2 linked regions of the Crateriforma conspicua genome follow. The protein of the gene in region 2 interacts with the protein of the main gene of each other region in a pairwise test. Links are inferred from orthologs where the notes say so. Each region holds a gene or a part of one and is shown on either strand. Other genes may lie near its edges.

Region 1 (7,735 bases), 2.7 Mb from region 2 along the record:
GACCGCCAAGATGGTGCATCCGATCGACCGAACGTGCCGGCGATTGCTGCATTGGATGCGGCACCAACATCCGACCGACGGACGCGGAGTCGACCGAATCGTATTCGGCCACACGCACCAACGGATCGATGGTCGCGAGGTCGGCGGCGTGCGTTTTTACAACGGCGGTGCCGCCATTCGACACGTCGGATTCTTGCCGGTGCGGATCGTGATGGATCCGCAACCGAAATGAAACCTGTCCGGGGACCAACGTCGGTCCGGGCCGCCAAGCCCTGACCGACGAGCGATCTGTGGCCAGTGATTCGTGGTTACAGAGCCAACAGCAAACGGCTGGGGGCTTCCAAATACGCGATCACGTCGTTCAAGAATCGTGCCGCCGCGGCACCGTCGACCAGGCGGTGGTCGTACGACAGGCTAAGCGGCATCATCAAACGCGGCTGGATCGTTTCATCGGGCATGACGACGGGCAGCTTGCGGCTGCGGCCGACCAGCAGAATCGCGACTTCGGGAACATTGATGATCGGCGTGCTGAATTGACCGCCGATCGCGCCCAAGTTGCTGATCGTGAACGTGCCGCCACGCAAATCGTTGACGGCGAATTGGCCGCTGCGGACCTGGCCGGCCATTTCAGCCAGACTGCGTGTGATTTCTGGCACGCCCATTTGATCGGCGTTGTGCATCACCGGCACGACCAATCCGCGATCGGTGTCCACCGCGATGCCGACGTTGACGTAATCCTTGTAGATGACTTGGCCGTTTTCTTCATCGACCACGGCGTTGATGATCGGGTGGTGACGCAGTGCGGTCGCGACGGCCTTGATCAAGAACGGCATCGTGGTCAGCTTCAGACCCTGGGCCGCGTAATCTTCTTTGCTGCTGGATCGCAACCGTTCCAAATCGGTGACGTCGGCGTCGTCGAAGTTGGTCACGCGAGGCGCGGTGGTCCAAGAGTTGTGCATCTGAGCCGCGATCGTTTTACGGATCTTGCTCATCCGTTCCACACGGATCGGCCCAAAGTCGTCCACGTCGGCGGTGCCTGCCGAGGTGGGCGATGCGGGGGTTGCCGACGCTGCCGCGGGGGCCGCCGCAGCATTGGGAGCGGCGGCTTGTTGGCGTGCCGCACCGCTGGTCGCACGCACGACGGCCAAGACGTCTTCGCGGGTGATGCGTCCGCTTTCGCCGGATCCTTGGACACGCGACAGATCCACGCCGACTTCGCGTGCGAAGCGTCGGATCGCCGGGCCCGCAGCAATCACGGCACCCGAGGGCGGTGCGACCGGTGCAGCGACAGGTGGTTGCACCGGAGCCGCTGGTGCGGGAGCGGCCGCTGGCGGCTGTTGAGCCGGGGGTTGTTGGGCTGGAGCAGCGGGTTGTGCCGCAGCAGGCGGCGTCGCCGCGGCCGGCGGCTGTGGTGCGGGTTCCGGTTCGGGCGTTGCCGCGGGTTCCGGCGTCGCCGGCGCGGCGGGTTCCGGTTGCTTGGCCTCCGGCTGGGCGGCTTCCGGTTGGCTGGGGGCCGATTCGCTGCCGCCGCTGGCGCCGGCGGCTTCCTCGACTTCCAGCAACACGCCGCCGATGGGCACCGTGTCGCCTTCGCTGATCGTGATCTTGGTCACCTTGCCGCCGACCGATGCCGGGACCGGAACGGTGGCTTTGTCGGTTTCCATTTCGACGATGTCGTCGCCGGCGTTGATGACGTCGCCGACGCTGACAAAGATTTCAAGGACATCGCCGGATTCGATGCCGTCACCCAACTCGGGAAGTTTGACTTCGGTCATGTTGCTAATGCGGGGGGATGGTGTTCGTGTTCGGAAAAGGTCGAAAGGTTCAAAGGAGCATGGGGATCAGGCGTGGCCATGCGGATCGGCACCGGGCCGATCATGCATAGTACGGATCCGCCTTTTCCGGGTCGTAGTCCAGTTCTTTGATTGCCGCGGCGACATCGTCGGCGGACAAGACGTCGGCATTGGCCAACCGGCTGAGCGTTGCGATGGTGATGGATTCCGCGTCGACTTCGAAGTGACGTCGCAACGCTTCGCGAGTTTCGCTGCGTCCCATGCCGTCGGTACCAAGCACGCAATAGTCGCCCGGGATCCACGGTGTCAATTGTTCGCCCAAGGCACACACGTAATCGCTGGCCGAGATGAACGGGCCTTCGACGCCATCGAGAATCGTTTCCAGATAGCTCTTGCGCGGCGTTTCGGTCGGATGCAGCATGTTCCAGCGTGCACAGCTTTGGGCATCGCGACGCAGTTGCGTGTAACTGGTCACACTCCAAACGTCGCTGGCGATGCCGTACTTTTCGGCCAACAGTTCTTGTGCGGCCAAAGCGGAATTCAGGATCGCACCGCTGCCAAACAGTTGCACCCGAGCCTTGGCGTTGTCGACGTCCTTGGATCGGAACTTGTACATCCCCTTGATGATGCCTTCTTCACAACCCTCGGGCATTTCCGGGTGGTTGTACGGATCGTTTTCGGCGGTGATGTAATAGATGCACTGTTCGCCGTCGGCGTACATCCGTTGCAGGCCTTCTTGGATGATCACGACGACTTCATAAGCGAACGCCGGATCGTAGGCGCGAACGGTGGGGAACGCGATCGCGTTGAGCAGGCTGTGTCCGTCCTGGTGTTGCAAGCCTTCGCCGTTCAGCGTGGTGCGGCCGGCGGTACCACCGATCAGGAATCCCTTGGCCCGCATGTCGGCGGCGGCCCAGATCAGGTCACCGATCCGTTGGAATCCGAACATGCTGTAATAGATATAGAACGGAATCATGTTGATCCCGTGACAGCTGTACGCGGTTCCCGCGGCATTGAAGCTGGCCATCGAACCGGCTTCGGTGATGCCTTCTTCCAGGATTTGGCCGTCTTGGGCTTCCTTGTAATAGGTCACCAAGTCCGAATCGACCGGTTCGTACAGCTGGCCCGCGTGGGCATAGATGCCGAACTGGCGGAACATGCCTTCCATCCCGAACGTGCGTGATTCGTCGGGGACGATCGGAACGACGTTCTTGCCGATCCGTTTGTCGCGGCACATCGCGACCAGCGTTTGCACGACGGCAAACGTGGTGCTGATTTCTTTGTTTTCCAGCTTGGCGATCGTCTTGCGGAAATCGTCCAGCGACGGGACTTCCATCGTCGGATGTTCGGTCGGACGGCTGGGCAAGTATCCGCCCAGCGATTCGCGTTGCTGCCGCAAGTACTTGATTTCTTGGCTGGTTTCCGGCGGCTTGTAGAACGGTGCTTCGCCGACCTTTTCGTCGCTGATCGGGATGCCGAACCGGGTGCGGAACTCCAACAGTTCCTCTTCGTTCATCTTCTTTTGGTTGTGGGCCACGTTGCGACCCTCGCCGGCTTCGCCCAAGCCGTAACCCTTGACGGTTTTGGCCAGAATCACGGTCGGTTTGCCGTTGTTCAGTTCGGTCGCCCGCTTGTAAGCCGCGTAGACCTTTTCCGGGTCGTGGCCGCCACGCCGAATCTTTTCCAGTTTTTCGTCGCTGAGGTGTTTGACCAGTTCCAGCAGTTCTGGGTACTTGCCAAAGAAGTGTTCGCGGATGTAGCTGCCCGGCATGCCGGTGTACTTCTGGTACTGGCCGTCGACGACTTCGTTCATCCGCTTGGCCAACAAGCCGGTCGTGTCTTTGGCCAACAGTTCATCCCACTCGCCGCCCCAGATGACCTTGATGACGTTCCAGCCGGCACCGTTGAAGATCGATTCCAGTTCTTGGATCACCTTGCCGTTACCGCGGACCGGACCGTCCAGGCGTTGCAGGTTGCAGTTGATCACGAAGACCAAGTTGTCCAGCTTTTCACGAGCCGCCAGACCGATCGCACCCAGCGTTTCCGGTTCGTCGCATTCACCGTCGCCCAAGAACGCCCAAACCTTTTGACCGCTGGTGTCTTTCAAGCCGCGGTCACGCAGGTATTCGTTGAAGCGTGCTTGATAGATCGCCATGATCGGGCCCAGGCCCATGCTGACGGTGGGGTATTCCCAGAAGCTGGGCATCAACCACGGGTGCGGGTAACTGCACAATCCGCCTTCGGGTTCCAGTTCGCGGCGGAAGTTTTCCAGCTTGGCTTCATCCAGCCGGCCTTCCAAGAAAGCACGCGAATACATCCCCGGCGAAGCGTGGCCTTGGAAATAAACCGAATCGCCGGAATAGCCGTCTTCGCCGCGTCCGTTGAAGAAGTGGTTGAACGCAACTTCGTAAAGCGTCGCGCTGCTGGCAAACGTGCTGATGTGACCGCCCACGCCGCCGCCACGCTTGTTGGCACGCACGACCATCGCCATCGCGTTCCAGCGAACGATCGATTTGATGCGTCGTTCCAGTTCGCGGTTGCCCGGATACGCCGGTTGGTCTTTCAGCGGAATCGTGTTGACGTACGGCGTCGCCGTGTCGGCCGACAACGGAACGCCTTCGGCCGCCGCACGATCGCGCAGTTGATCGATCAGGAATCGAACGCGGTCCGGCCCTTTGCTTTTGAGCACATAGTCCAGCGATGACAACCATTCCTGCGTTTCCGCTGCGTCGGTGTCAAACTTGGCGGCCTTTTGTAATTCGCCAAGCTGTTGGGCGACTTCGGCTTTCGCGACGGTTTTCGATTCCTGCATGACGCTAATATTTCCCGATGGTTGAAACGGCTTTATCGCGGCCGAGGGCGCGGGCATTCCAAGGCTAGAATAGTCCGCAAGCAATGGGGCGGAACGGGCGTTGCATCGTCTGGCTGGATGCCACACCGGAAAGGGATGTCCGATCGGTCGGGCGATTGAAAACCGCCGCGAAAGTCGGGCATCTTTCTGGTCGCCGTCGACGTCGTGTCCGACGGCCGATCGGTGCGACGAAAAAGCCTCCGCCTGGAACGTTTAGAGTAGCCAGACACGGTGATTCCCGGCAAGACGGCAGGCGGATAACGGCCACAAAGAAGACGCACCAAAATCATACCGGCGGATCGCCCCATCCCCCAAAGAAAAACGGCCCGGTGCCGTGCAGGCCGGGCCGTGATGACAATGCTTGGGTTGGAGACGCCGAATCGGCAACAGATCAAGCGGGAGTTGGTCGTGGGCGTTGATCGTGGACCAGGCGTCCCTTAACGGTGGTGAACGGCGGCCACCGGAGCGTTGGTGGGGGCCGGGGGCGTTTTGGAAACCTCCGCCTGGGCCAGCACCTGATCGACGCGTCGCATCAATTCTTCGGTGCTGCGTGGTTGGTGGCCGTCGCCGTCGCAATCGCTGGCGACGAATTCGCTGCCGCAGTGTTGGCAAGCCACGATGTGGCCCAGCAACGAGGCGCGAATCTCCACGCGTCGGCCGCAAGTTGGACAAGACTGACTGAACCGGATCGACATACTACTGTACCTCATGCGTCGCAGTGCAATTCCGAGTGAGCCGTAAAGTATCCTAAGCAATCGTTTAAAGCAATTTAGAATCCCCTTCGGGAGGCTCGTCGTCGCCAAACGATCGGTGCTCAGGGCTCGTTGGGTTCCTGCAAGATATGCGTGCGAATCCGCCCAGGAATCCCCTCAAATGGTACTGTAAGGCTTCGGTCTGCTACTGCCTGGCGGCTCAAAATGTGCACTTTCGGGCTTTTTGGGGGCCCTGGGGATTTAAAAACAAATTTCCAAGTTTGCGGGTGAAACTTGGGATGGACGGGACAAACGGTGTGAAATCGTGACGATTTGCCGCAGTCCGGCGGTTTGGCCGAAAGCTTCCATCGCCTAGGATTTGGGCACGTCACCGCCCCACACCGATGTTGATGACACGGACCGGGGCACCCATGTTCGCCGTACTTTCAAAATAGAATTTCGTCCGATGACCAAACGCGTGCTGTTCGTCTGTATGGGGAACATCTGCCGTTCGCCGGCGGGCGAAGCGGTGATGAAACGTTTCGCCGAAGAATTCGGCCTGGATGTCGAAATCGACTCGGCCGGAACGCACGACTACCACGTCGGAAAACCGGCCGACCCGCGGATGATGGCCGCCGCGGAGGCTCGTGGCTATATGTTGACCAGCCGGGCACGTCAGGTGACCACCGCGGATCTACAACCGGGACGATTCGATCTGGTGCTGGCGATGGACAGCGATAACCACTCGATCCTGCTGGCGATGGCGGACGAAGAAAAATCACACATCCGCATGTTCGGTGACTATCTGGACGACAACTGGCCCAAGGACGTCCCGGACCCGTACTACGGCGGCGAAGAAGGCTTCGACGAAGTCCTGGACATGCTGGAAGAAGGCTGTCCGGTCATCCTGCAAACGATGATGGGCGAAAGCATCTTTGACGCGGGTTTCAGCGACGAAGTCTGAACCGCCGAATCTGGACGAAATCTGACCTCACCGCGCGGGTGTCCACATCGCTGGCCAAGGCCGCGTTTTATCGGTCGCCCGATGGGTCCAATCGCCAGGTCCGAACCCAGTCGTACATCGTGGTGCGGTCGGCCTGCGATCCGCTTTCGACCAGGCCACCATCGGCGGGCAACGGGTTCCAGTCGTACGTTTCGATGGCCATCTGGATGAACGCCGGGATGTCATAGTCCACCGGCGTCGTGATGGTGTAGGTGTGTTTGCCGTCCAAGAAGAACATGATTTCTTGCGGCGATTTCCACCAAGCGCCGTAAACGAAAAAACGTTCGCTGTTTTTGACGTCGGTCGGAACGCTGGCTTGAACCTGGACCTTTTCGGGGTTGTTCCGGTTGGCCCGGTGGATGGCGTTGCTGTGAAAGATCTGGTCCCAGTTCTTGGCCCAAGAATCGGTCAATTCGCTGGTGCGTCCGACGCATTCCTGGATGTCCAGTTCCAGTTTCTTGGCGTGCTTGCCTTTGGTCATCAACCAAAACGTCGACGACATTTCCGTCCGGTTGGCTTTCATGCGGCATTCAAAGTACTGGCCGGGTTTTCCGGGATGCAGCGAACGGACGATCGCACCTTGATGTGTGTACGTTTGGCCGTGACGCTTGACCGGCATTTCCAGCTTTCCGACGGTGACTTGCATCATGCCATCGGCGACCGAGACGTTTTCAGCGCGAAACAGCCCCGGCGCACGCCCGTCCCAACGCCAACCATTGCCGATCGGATTGGATTGCCATTTCGTGGCGTCCAAGTGCGTGTCTTCGAAGTCGTCGGTCAATTCGACGACCGGTTGCCAAGCTTGGCCCGCCGGTGCGGGGTCGTGGCCATCTTGAAAAAATGGCTGTTGTGCAAACGCGATCGACGACCAAAGTGCCAACGCAAGGACGGTGCCGTGGAAACGAAACATGATGTTGAACCGGAGGATGAATTGGCAGGACGGATGATTAAACGGCGATGCCGCGAAGTGCCCATCCGACGATGTAAGCCAAGACGGCTGCGGAACCACCCAGGACCAACGTTTCCAAACCGGACCAGACCCACCACTGTTCGACAAAGCGGGATTTGATCGCGCCGACTAGGAAAAACGCACAGCCTGTCATCACGCTACTGACGACGTAGGGTGCCGACAACTCCAGCGACGTCAACCAAACGGCGACAAATGGAAGCAGCGGGATCAGACCGACGATCAGGAACGCGATCATCGTGGACAGCCCCGCAATCCACGGGGACCGGTACGTCAGACTGATGCCCATTTCTTCGGCGACCATCGTGTCGATCCAACGTTGTCGGTCCGATGTGATGACATCGACCGCCCGGTCCAAATCGTTACCGGTGAATCCCTTTTGTGCATAGATTTGACGGATCTCTTCGCGTTCACCGTCCGGATAAGCGT
Region 2 (7,255 bases):
GTTGGATGCAAAAGAACGTCATCGATTCGTTATTGGCGATGCCCCGGGAACAGCCGCTAACTGACCTGCAAAACAAACAGGCGGATGCGGATTCGTTGTTGCCTGCGGGGGTGAAACGCCGCTGGAAGGCTGCCGATCTTACGGCGTTGCTGGGCGACGGCGGGCTGGCCGAAATCCCGATCGACCACGACGTTCGGCCCAGCCCCACGGTTCGGGGTGGAAGTGTCGAAGCGAACCGGCGATTGGACACGTTCCTCAAGCAGCGGTTGTCGGACTATGACGAACTGCGGAACCATCCCGACGAACATGCAACGACGGGGCTAAGCGCGCATCTGCACTTTGGTCACATCGCCGCCCACCAGGTGGTCCAAGCGATCTTGGATCATGAATCTTGGACTCCCGATCAGGCCGGGGCGGCCAACGGCAAGAACCACGGGTTCTGGAACACCAGTCCGCCGGCGGAAGCCTTGCTGGATCAAATCTTGACCTGGCGTGAAATCGGGTTCAATCAAGCTTATCAGCGTCCGCAGACCTACGATCGACTGGAATCGTTACCCGATTGGGCGCAGAAGACGATTGCTGAAACTCGATCGGATCCGCGACCCTACTTGTACACGTTGAAGCAATTTGAAAACGCCCAAACGCACGACGAACTTTGGAACGCCGCCCAGCGTGAACTGGTGGAAACCGGTTTGATGCACAACTACATGCGAATGTTGTGGGGCAAGAAGATTTTGCACTGGACCGAAAACGCCCAGCAGGCCTTGGATTTCATGATCCACCTGAACAACAAGTACGGCTTGGACGGGCGGGACCCCAACAGCTATTGCGGGATCCTGTGGGTGCTGGGACGAACCGATCGGGCGTGGGGCCCCAAGCGTCCGGTGTTCGGAAGCATTCGGTACATGACCAGCGACAGCACCCGGCGAAAATTGCGGTTGGGAAAGTATTTACAACGATTTGGTGATTGAATCGGCCGTCGGGCTGGACGCGGCGCAGTGTTTGAACCGATGTGGGCTCCGGTGAATTGGCCTTCGAGCCGGAGTGACGATGACGTAAAACGTTCCGATTGTTCGCCTGACAAACGCCATGTGCGGCATAATCCGGCGTAACAAGACGGATTCGCCACCGCCCCGTCGGCCGACGAATCGATCGAAGACTGTGATGTGGGTGATTGGGTGATATTCAAAGCGATTGCTGTGGCCGTGGTGCTGTTGGTGTTGGCAATGGCCGTTCTGGCGGTGGTTTCCCGGCGGACATTCATGCGGGCGATTTTTCGTCCGGTGCTGTCACTGCTGTACCGCAAACGTGTTGTCGGACTAGAGAATCTGCCCCGCGACGGCGGGTGTGTGGTGATCAGCAACCACATCAGCTGGATCGATGGCATTCTGATTCTGTGGATGCTGCCGCGAAATGTGCGTTTCGTCGTGGCCGCCGAAAACTTCAACGGCGGCGTCATGCAGTGGATTGCGGGGGCGTTCGATACGATTTTGATGTCGGCCAGCCCTAAGTCGATCGCGCGGGCGCTGAAATCGGCACGTGACGGATTGCACGACGGCGACGTCGTTGGTGTGTTTCCCGAAGGCTCGCTCAGCCGGACCGGCCAGCTTCATGGATTCAAACCGGGCATCAAGAAAATTCTCAAGGGCACCGACGCCCCCGTGATCCCGATGTGGCACGAGGGGATGTGGGGCAGCGTGTTCAGTTTTTCGGGCGGCAAGTTCTTTTGGAAATGGCCACGCCAGTTTCGTCGCCAGATCACCCTGTACATCGGCGAACCGTTGGCAGCCGATACGCCGTTGGATGTGATGCGGTCGCGGGTCCAAGATCTGGGGGCGCGGGCCAGCGTCGAAACGCGTCGCCGGTACCCCGTTTTGCCCAGTCGAGTGATCCGCGTTTGGCGTCGACGCGGCCGGCGTATGCAGGCAGCCGATTCCACCGGCGTGGAAGTCGGCGGTCGTGCGTTGCTGACACGTGTGTTTGCACTGCGTCGTGCACTGCGTCGCGAGATTTTCGATCGCGATGAAAAGTTCGTCGGCATCCTGTTGCCGCCCAGCGTTGCCGGGGTCGCGGTCAACGTGGCTTTGGCGATGGACCGGCGGATCAGTTCCAACCTGAACTACACCGTGACCAGCGATGTGTTGAATCATTGCACCGAATCACTGGGCGTCCGGCATGTGCTGACCAGTCGTAAGTTCATGGACAAGTTCGATTTTGAACTGTCCGCCGAAACGGTGATGCTGGAAGACTTGCGTGACAAGATCACCACGATGGACAAGGTGGTCGCATTCATCCAAGCCAATTTGATCCCCGCGGTGCTGCTGGATCGAATGCTGGGGCTGAATCGCATCGATTCGGATGATCTGTTGACGGTCATCTTCACCAGCGGATCGACCGGAATGCCCAAGGGCGTCATGCTGAGCCACGCCAACATCAGCCACAACGTCGACGGGATCGAACGGTTGGTCCGCTTGGATTCCGAAGACAACGTGTTGGGCGTCCTGCCGTTCTTCCATTCGTTCGGCTACAGCGTGACGTTGTGGGCCGTCAACACCTTGGGCCCCGCCGGCGTTTATCACTTCAACCCGTTGGATTCCAAACAGGTCGGCAAGCTGGCCAAGCGATATCACGCGACAGTCTTGCTGGGCACACCGACGTTCATGCGTGGTTACCTGCGTCGCGTCACCCCAGATCAGTTTGCCGATCTGGACGTCGTCGTCGTGGGCGCCGAAAAGATGCCGCCGGACTTGTTCGATGCGTTCGAACAGCGATTCGGTGTCCGGCCGATCGAAGGCTATGGGGCCACCGAACTGAGTCCCCTGGTTGCGGTCAACATTCCGCCCAGTCGATCCGCCGCCAAGCACCAACGCGACCGACTGGAAGGTTCCGTCGGACGACCATTTCCCGGGCTGGGCATCAAAATCGTTTCACCCGATGACGGTCACGAATTGCCCGCGGGCGAAGACGGCATGCTGATCGTGTCGGGACCCAATGTGATGCGGGGCTACGCCGGACAAGACGATTTGACCGCCGAAGCAATCACGTCGGGATGGTACACCACCGGCGACATTGCGCATGTGGATGCCGAAGGCTTTTTGCACATCACCGGACGGCTCAGCCGGTTTTCCAAGATCGGCGGCGAAATGGTTCCGCACGTTCGGGTCGAAGAAGTCTTGCTGGATTTTTTGGAGTCGAATCAGGCCGATGCACCGGAGCCCAGCGATGGGCATCCCGATGTCCCGCTGTGTGTGACTTCGGTGCCCGATGAAAAGAAGGGCGAACGCTTGTTGGTGCTACTTGCCCCCGGTGTGATGAATGAAACAATTCATCCCGATTCGATGCGCAAGGCTTTGACCGACGCGGGGTTGCCCAATTTGTTTGTTCCGGCCCGTGACGCATTTGTGGAAGTCGATCACATTCCGCTGCTGGGCACGGGGAAATTGGATCTGAAAGGCGTCAAAGACAAAGCGGTGGAACTGTCCGGCAGTCCCGTGTCATAGCGATGCATCGGTCGGGCAAGCCGTGTCATGCCTTTTGGTGGATCACCGGTTTACGTCGACGCGGATAGACTTCGCGACAAATCGGGCAAACCGTACCGTCACAACCACGAGCGGTGCAGTGTTCCCGACCGTAATAAATGATTTGTAAATGCAGTTCGTTCCAGCGGTCACGTGGGAACAGTTTCTTCAGGTCTGATTCGGTTTGTGTGACGTTCTTGCCGTTGGTCAAACCCCAACGCTGAGCCAAGCGATGGATATGCGTGTCGACCGGAAATGCGGGTTCGCCGAAGGCCTGTGCCATGACGACGCTGGCGGTCTTGTGCCCCACGCCGGGCAGCGATTCCAACGCATCAATCGAACCGGGGACCTGGCCGTCGTGCCTGTCGATCAAGATCTGTGACAAGGCGGCCAGATTTTTTGCCTTTGATTTTGACAGCCCCAGCGGCCGGATGATCTCCAAGATTTCCGCTTCGCCTAGATCACGCATGGCCATCGGATTGCCCGCCACGCGGAACAATTCCGGGGTGACTTCGTTGACTTTTTTGTCCGTGCACTGCGCGCTCAATACCACCGCAACCAACAGCGTGAATTCGTCGTGATGATCCAGTGGGATGGGTGGGTTCGGGTACAGATCCGCCAACCGGCGATCGATGTGTTCGGCCCGTTCTCGTTTCAGCAAGGTCGTTAAATCGTCTGGGGGTAGGCGGCCATCGGCGATGTCTGGCAATGGCTGGCGGCAATGCATCTAAGAAACGTTTTCTAGACGCTTTTGAATATCCATGGCCAGTTCGTCGGCCTGTTGTCGCATTCTGTCTTCGTTGGATTCGAATTGTTGCTGAAACGTCTGGTCCAGTTCGGCCAGTTTTTGCTTAAGCGTTTCCTGCTTGTCCTTTGTCGACGCTTCGATCTCCGCTGCGACGGCTTGTTTTTGTTCTTCCAGCCATCGATCGATGACCGCCAAGTCTTTGTCTCGTTTCTTGGCCAGGTCACTGGCTTCCAACTGGTGAATCGAAGCGGAAACACGCATCGCTTTGGCTTTGGCGTGTTCCACCGCCGCGATCAGGTCACAGGCATGGTTTTGATGCGAAGCCATCTTTTTTTGAAGGGGGCCGATGGTCGCAAAGTGGGCGGCGATGCCGATGACCAGGGCGGCCACGAACGTGCTGCCCGCGGCAATTGGCGAAGCGTCCGCGGTGAACAGAAGTAGCATCGCCAACAAAAGACCGATGACGATGCCGCCGATCGGGAACCAAAAGTGATCGTGGATTCGCGTGATTCGCAGACCGTGCAGTTCTTGGTTCAACTGCTCGATGCGCGCCGTCAGGTCGTGCATGGATTCGACCGACTGGCGGATGGAATCAGGGGGGCGCAGTTCCAAGCGACCGTAGGCGGCGGCGTCTTCGCGGACTTCGCCGAAATCGGTCCCGTGCTGGTGCATCCAGGATCGCAGCGGTTCGATGGCGGCCGCGGCCCGGTGGTGCGCCTGGCGAATCGCTTGGTCGTCCTTTTGGCGTGCGCTGCTGGGGGTGTTTTTTTCTTGATCAAATCGCGACAGAACTTCGATTCGTCTTTCTTCGGCCTGACGAATCAGCGGTTCACATTTTTGTTGAACCTGTCGTTTGACCGAACCGGCCAGTTTGGCCAATTGCCCGCGTAGGGCCAGGGTTTCGGTTTCGTAACGGTCGATCACCGCCTCGCCGGATTCGTCCCAACGTTTCAGCATGGCCCGGCGGTCTTCGCGGCATTGCCGCATCACGGCGGCTCGTTGGGGATTGGGCGATTCAGACATCGGACCCTCCGGTCGGTACCGCTAGCCGATTCGGCCGGTGCCGCTAGCGGATCGGGCGAAACGTGCACGGCAACTCCCGATTGTACCTGTTCGCAGGTGCGGTCGTGCCGAATCCGTCTTGACCCCGACTCCGACCGACCCGTAGTGAAACACCGAACACCCGCAACGAGCCGAATCGATTCGGCTTTCCGGCACGCTTGATTGTGCCGGACGCGGCAAGATCATCGCTAAATCACCTACCCATCTCCGCGTACGGCAGGACACCGTTTCCATGTTGAAGACCTTGCTTTGCCTTTCTCTGGTTCCGGCCACCCTGCTGTTGGTCGGATGTGGCTCGGACGAACCTGCCGCATCGGTGGCCCAAGCCGCCGCACCGGCGAACGCCGCGAATAACGGCTCCGGTACGCAGTCCGCCGCCGAATCCCAACAAGCCGAAGCGGTCGTCAGCCAATTTCTGGACCGCATTCGTCGTGGGGCCGGACAAGCGTCAGCCGAAGAATTGCTGACCAATCAGGCTCGCAGCGTCATCAGCCGTTTCGGCGGCGTGCAAAGCCTGGGGGCTCCGGACGCTCAGTTCGTGGTCACCCGCAGCCAACCGGCGCCCAGCGTCGAAGGAGAACCGGCCGGACAATCGCTGTTGGTCCACACCGTCTGGGCCGAGCCCGTCACAGCGGAAGACGGTGCCGAAAGCGTTGAAAAAACACAGGTCGTCTGGGCGGTTCAGCAAGAAGCCGGCCAGTGGCGGATTTCCGGCATGGTGATCGAATTGGTCCCGGGCGAAGCCCCGACGGTCATTGATTTCGAGAATGAACAGCAAATCGCGACACTTTTTGGCGGTGGCACCAGCACCGATGAAGTTGCCGAAGCGACCTCGGAATCGGTCTCCCGCTGACCCCGACTTCCGGAGCCACCAAGAACCACATCAGGCGGCGTATCGGTCGGTCGATCGATACGCCGCTTTTTTTCGTGCGCACTGCCCTAAGTGCGGCCAAGTGCTCCTTGGGGGTCTGTTTGCGGGGTCGTGGGCAACCTTGCTAAGTTTCCCTACGTCATGATCGTCGTCAAAACGGGGGCCAGCGGTCGGTGGTGCGTCGGCCCTTTGCCGGTGATTCGGATCGGGCCATGTCCCCGCGTCGATCGTTTTCCGCGATTGCCCCCCATGGTGGCGGCGGACGATGGGCTGGCGGCGATTGACTTTCCCTTCGCCAGCATTATCGTACAGGCAACATTGCGCAATCCGAAAAAGCTGTGCATTTCGCCTGTTTTGCCTGTTTGCAACGATGGTGGGTCGCGATGAAACACTCGCATTGCCCTGAATGAAGTCGGGTCCAGGAGGCAGGCCCTCATTTCCCCGTTCGTGCGACACGAGTTCGCCACGAGAAAGTCCGATCCAATTTGGGAGACAGTTAATGCGTCGTAGTTACGTGATGATCGCGATGGCAGCCATGATTGCTGCATCGCCCGCCTTTACCGGTTCCGCCGATGCGTTCGGCTTGTTCAAGAAGTTGATGGCCAAGAAGAGCGGCTGCTGTGCACCGGCACCGAGCTGCTGCGAACCCGCGCCGGAACCCGTTTGCTGCGAACCCGCCCCAGAGCCGGTTTGCTGCGAACCTGCGCCGGAGCCCGTTTGCTGTGAGCCCGCACCGGCACCGAGCTGCTGCGAAGCCGCCCCGGTCGTCGAGCCCGTCGTCAGCGATTGCTGTGGCGCCGCTCCCGTTGTCGAAGCCGCACCCGTCGTCAGCGATTGCTGTGGCGGCGCTGTGGTCGAAGCCGCCCCGGTTGCCGTCGAAGGCACCGTTGTTGAAGCTCCCGTTTCCGCGGAAGGTTTCGATCTGGCTCCCGGCGAAACTTTGGTCCCCGGCAGCGTCGTGATCAACGAAGCCGCAACGGAAGAAGCTGCTGAAGCTCCGGCCGAAGAAGCCGCTGCTGACGAAGCTGCTGCTGACGAAGCTGCTGCTGACGAAGG

The links. Proteins that work in one complex are often made in the same cells at the same time.
Region 1: the proteins of nth (region 2) and aceE interact in binary tests that used the Escherichia coli proteins (3 or more experiments, as listed by UniProt). The link is inferred for Crateriforma conspicua from one-to-one orthologs.

The regions. Positions count from the first base shown.
Region 1 is NZ_CP036319.1:3,226,879-3,234,613, forward strand. The notes cover bases 1,676-4,906. They hold aceE (pyruvate dehydrogenase (acetyl-transferring), homodimeric type), read right to left. Parts: upstream 4,606-4,906; coding sequence 1,876-4,605; downstream 1,676-1,875. Other genes in these bases: Mal65_RS12195 (2-oxo acid dehydrogenase subunit E2), read right to left, coding at 1,676-1,775. Outside these bases: Mal65_RS12190 (metallophosphoesterase), read left to right, coding at 1-232; more of Mal65_RS12195, read right to left, coding at 309-1,675; Mal65_RS12205 (hypothetical protein), read right to left, coding at 5,082-5,294; Mal65_RS12210 (low molecular weight protein-tyrosine-phosphatase), read left to right, coding at 5,803-6,300; Mal65_RS12215 (LamG domain-containing protein), read right to left, coding at 6,368-7,249; Mal65_RS12220 (VIT1/CCC1 transporter family protein), read right to left, coding at 7,287-7,735. UniProt on the Escherichia coli protein: Component of the pyruvate dehydrogenase (PDH) complex, that catalyzes the overall conversion of pyruvate to acetyl-CoA and CO(2).
Region 2 is NZ_CP036319.1:549,715-556,969, forward strand. What follows is about bases 2,353-5,103. They hold nth (endonuclease III), read right to left. Parts: upstream 4,180-5,103; coding sequence 3,526-4,179; downstream 2,353-3,525. Other genes in these bases: Mal65_RS02110 (AMP-binding protein), read left to right, coding at 2,353-3,500; Mal65_RS02120 (hypothetical protein), read right to left, coding at 4,246-5,103. Outside these bases: Mal65_RS02105 (cryptochrome/DNA photolyase family protein), read left to right, coding at 1-971; more of Mal65_RS02110, read left to right, coding at 1,167-2,352; more of Mal65_RS02120, read right to left, coding at 5,104-5,289; Mal65_RS02125 (hypothetical protein), read left to right, coding at 5,561-6,181; Mal65_RS26885 (hypothetical protein), read left to right, coding at 6,699-7,255. UniProt on the Escherichia coli protein: DNA repair enzyme that has both DNA N-glycosylase activity and AP-lyase activity. The DNA N-glycosylase activity releases various damaged pyrimidines from DNA by cleaving the N-glycosidic bond, leaving an AP (apurinic/apyrimidinic) site.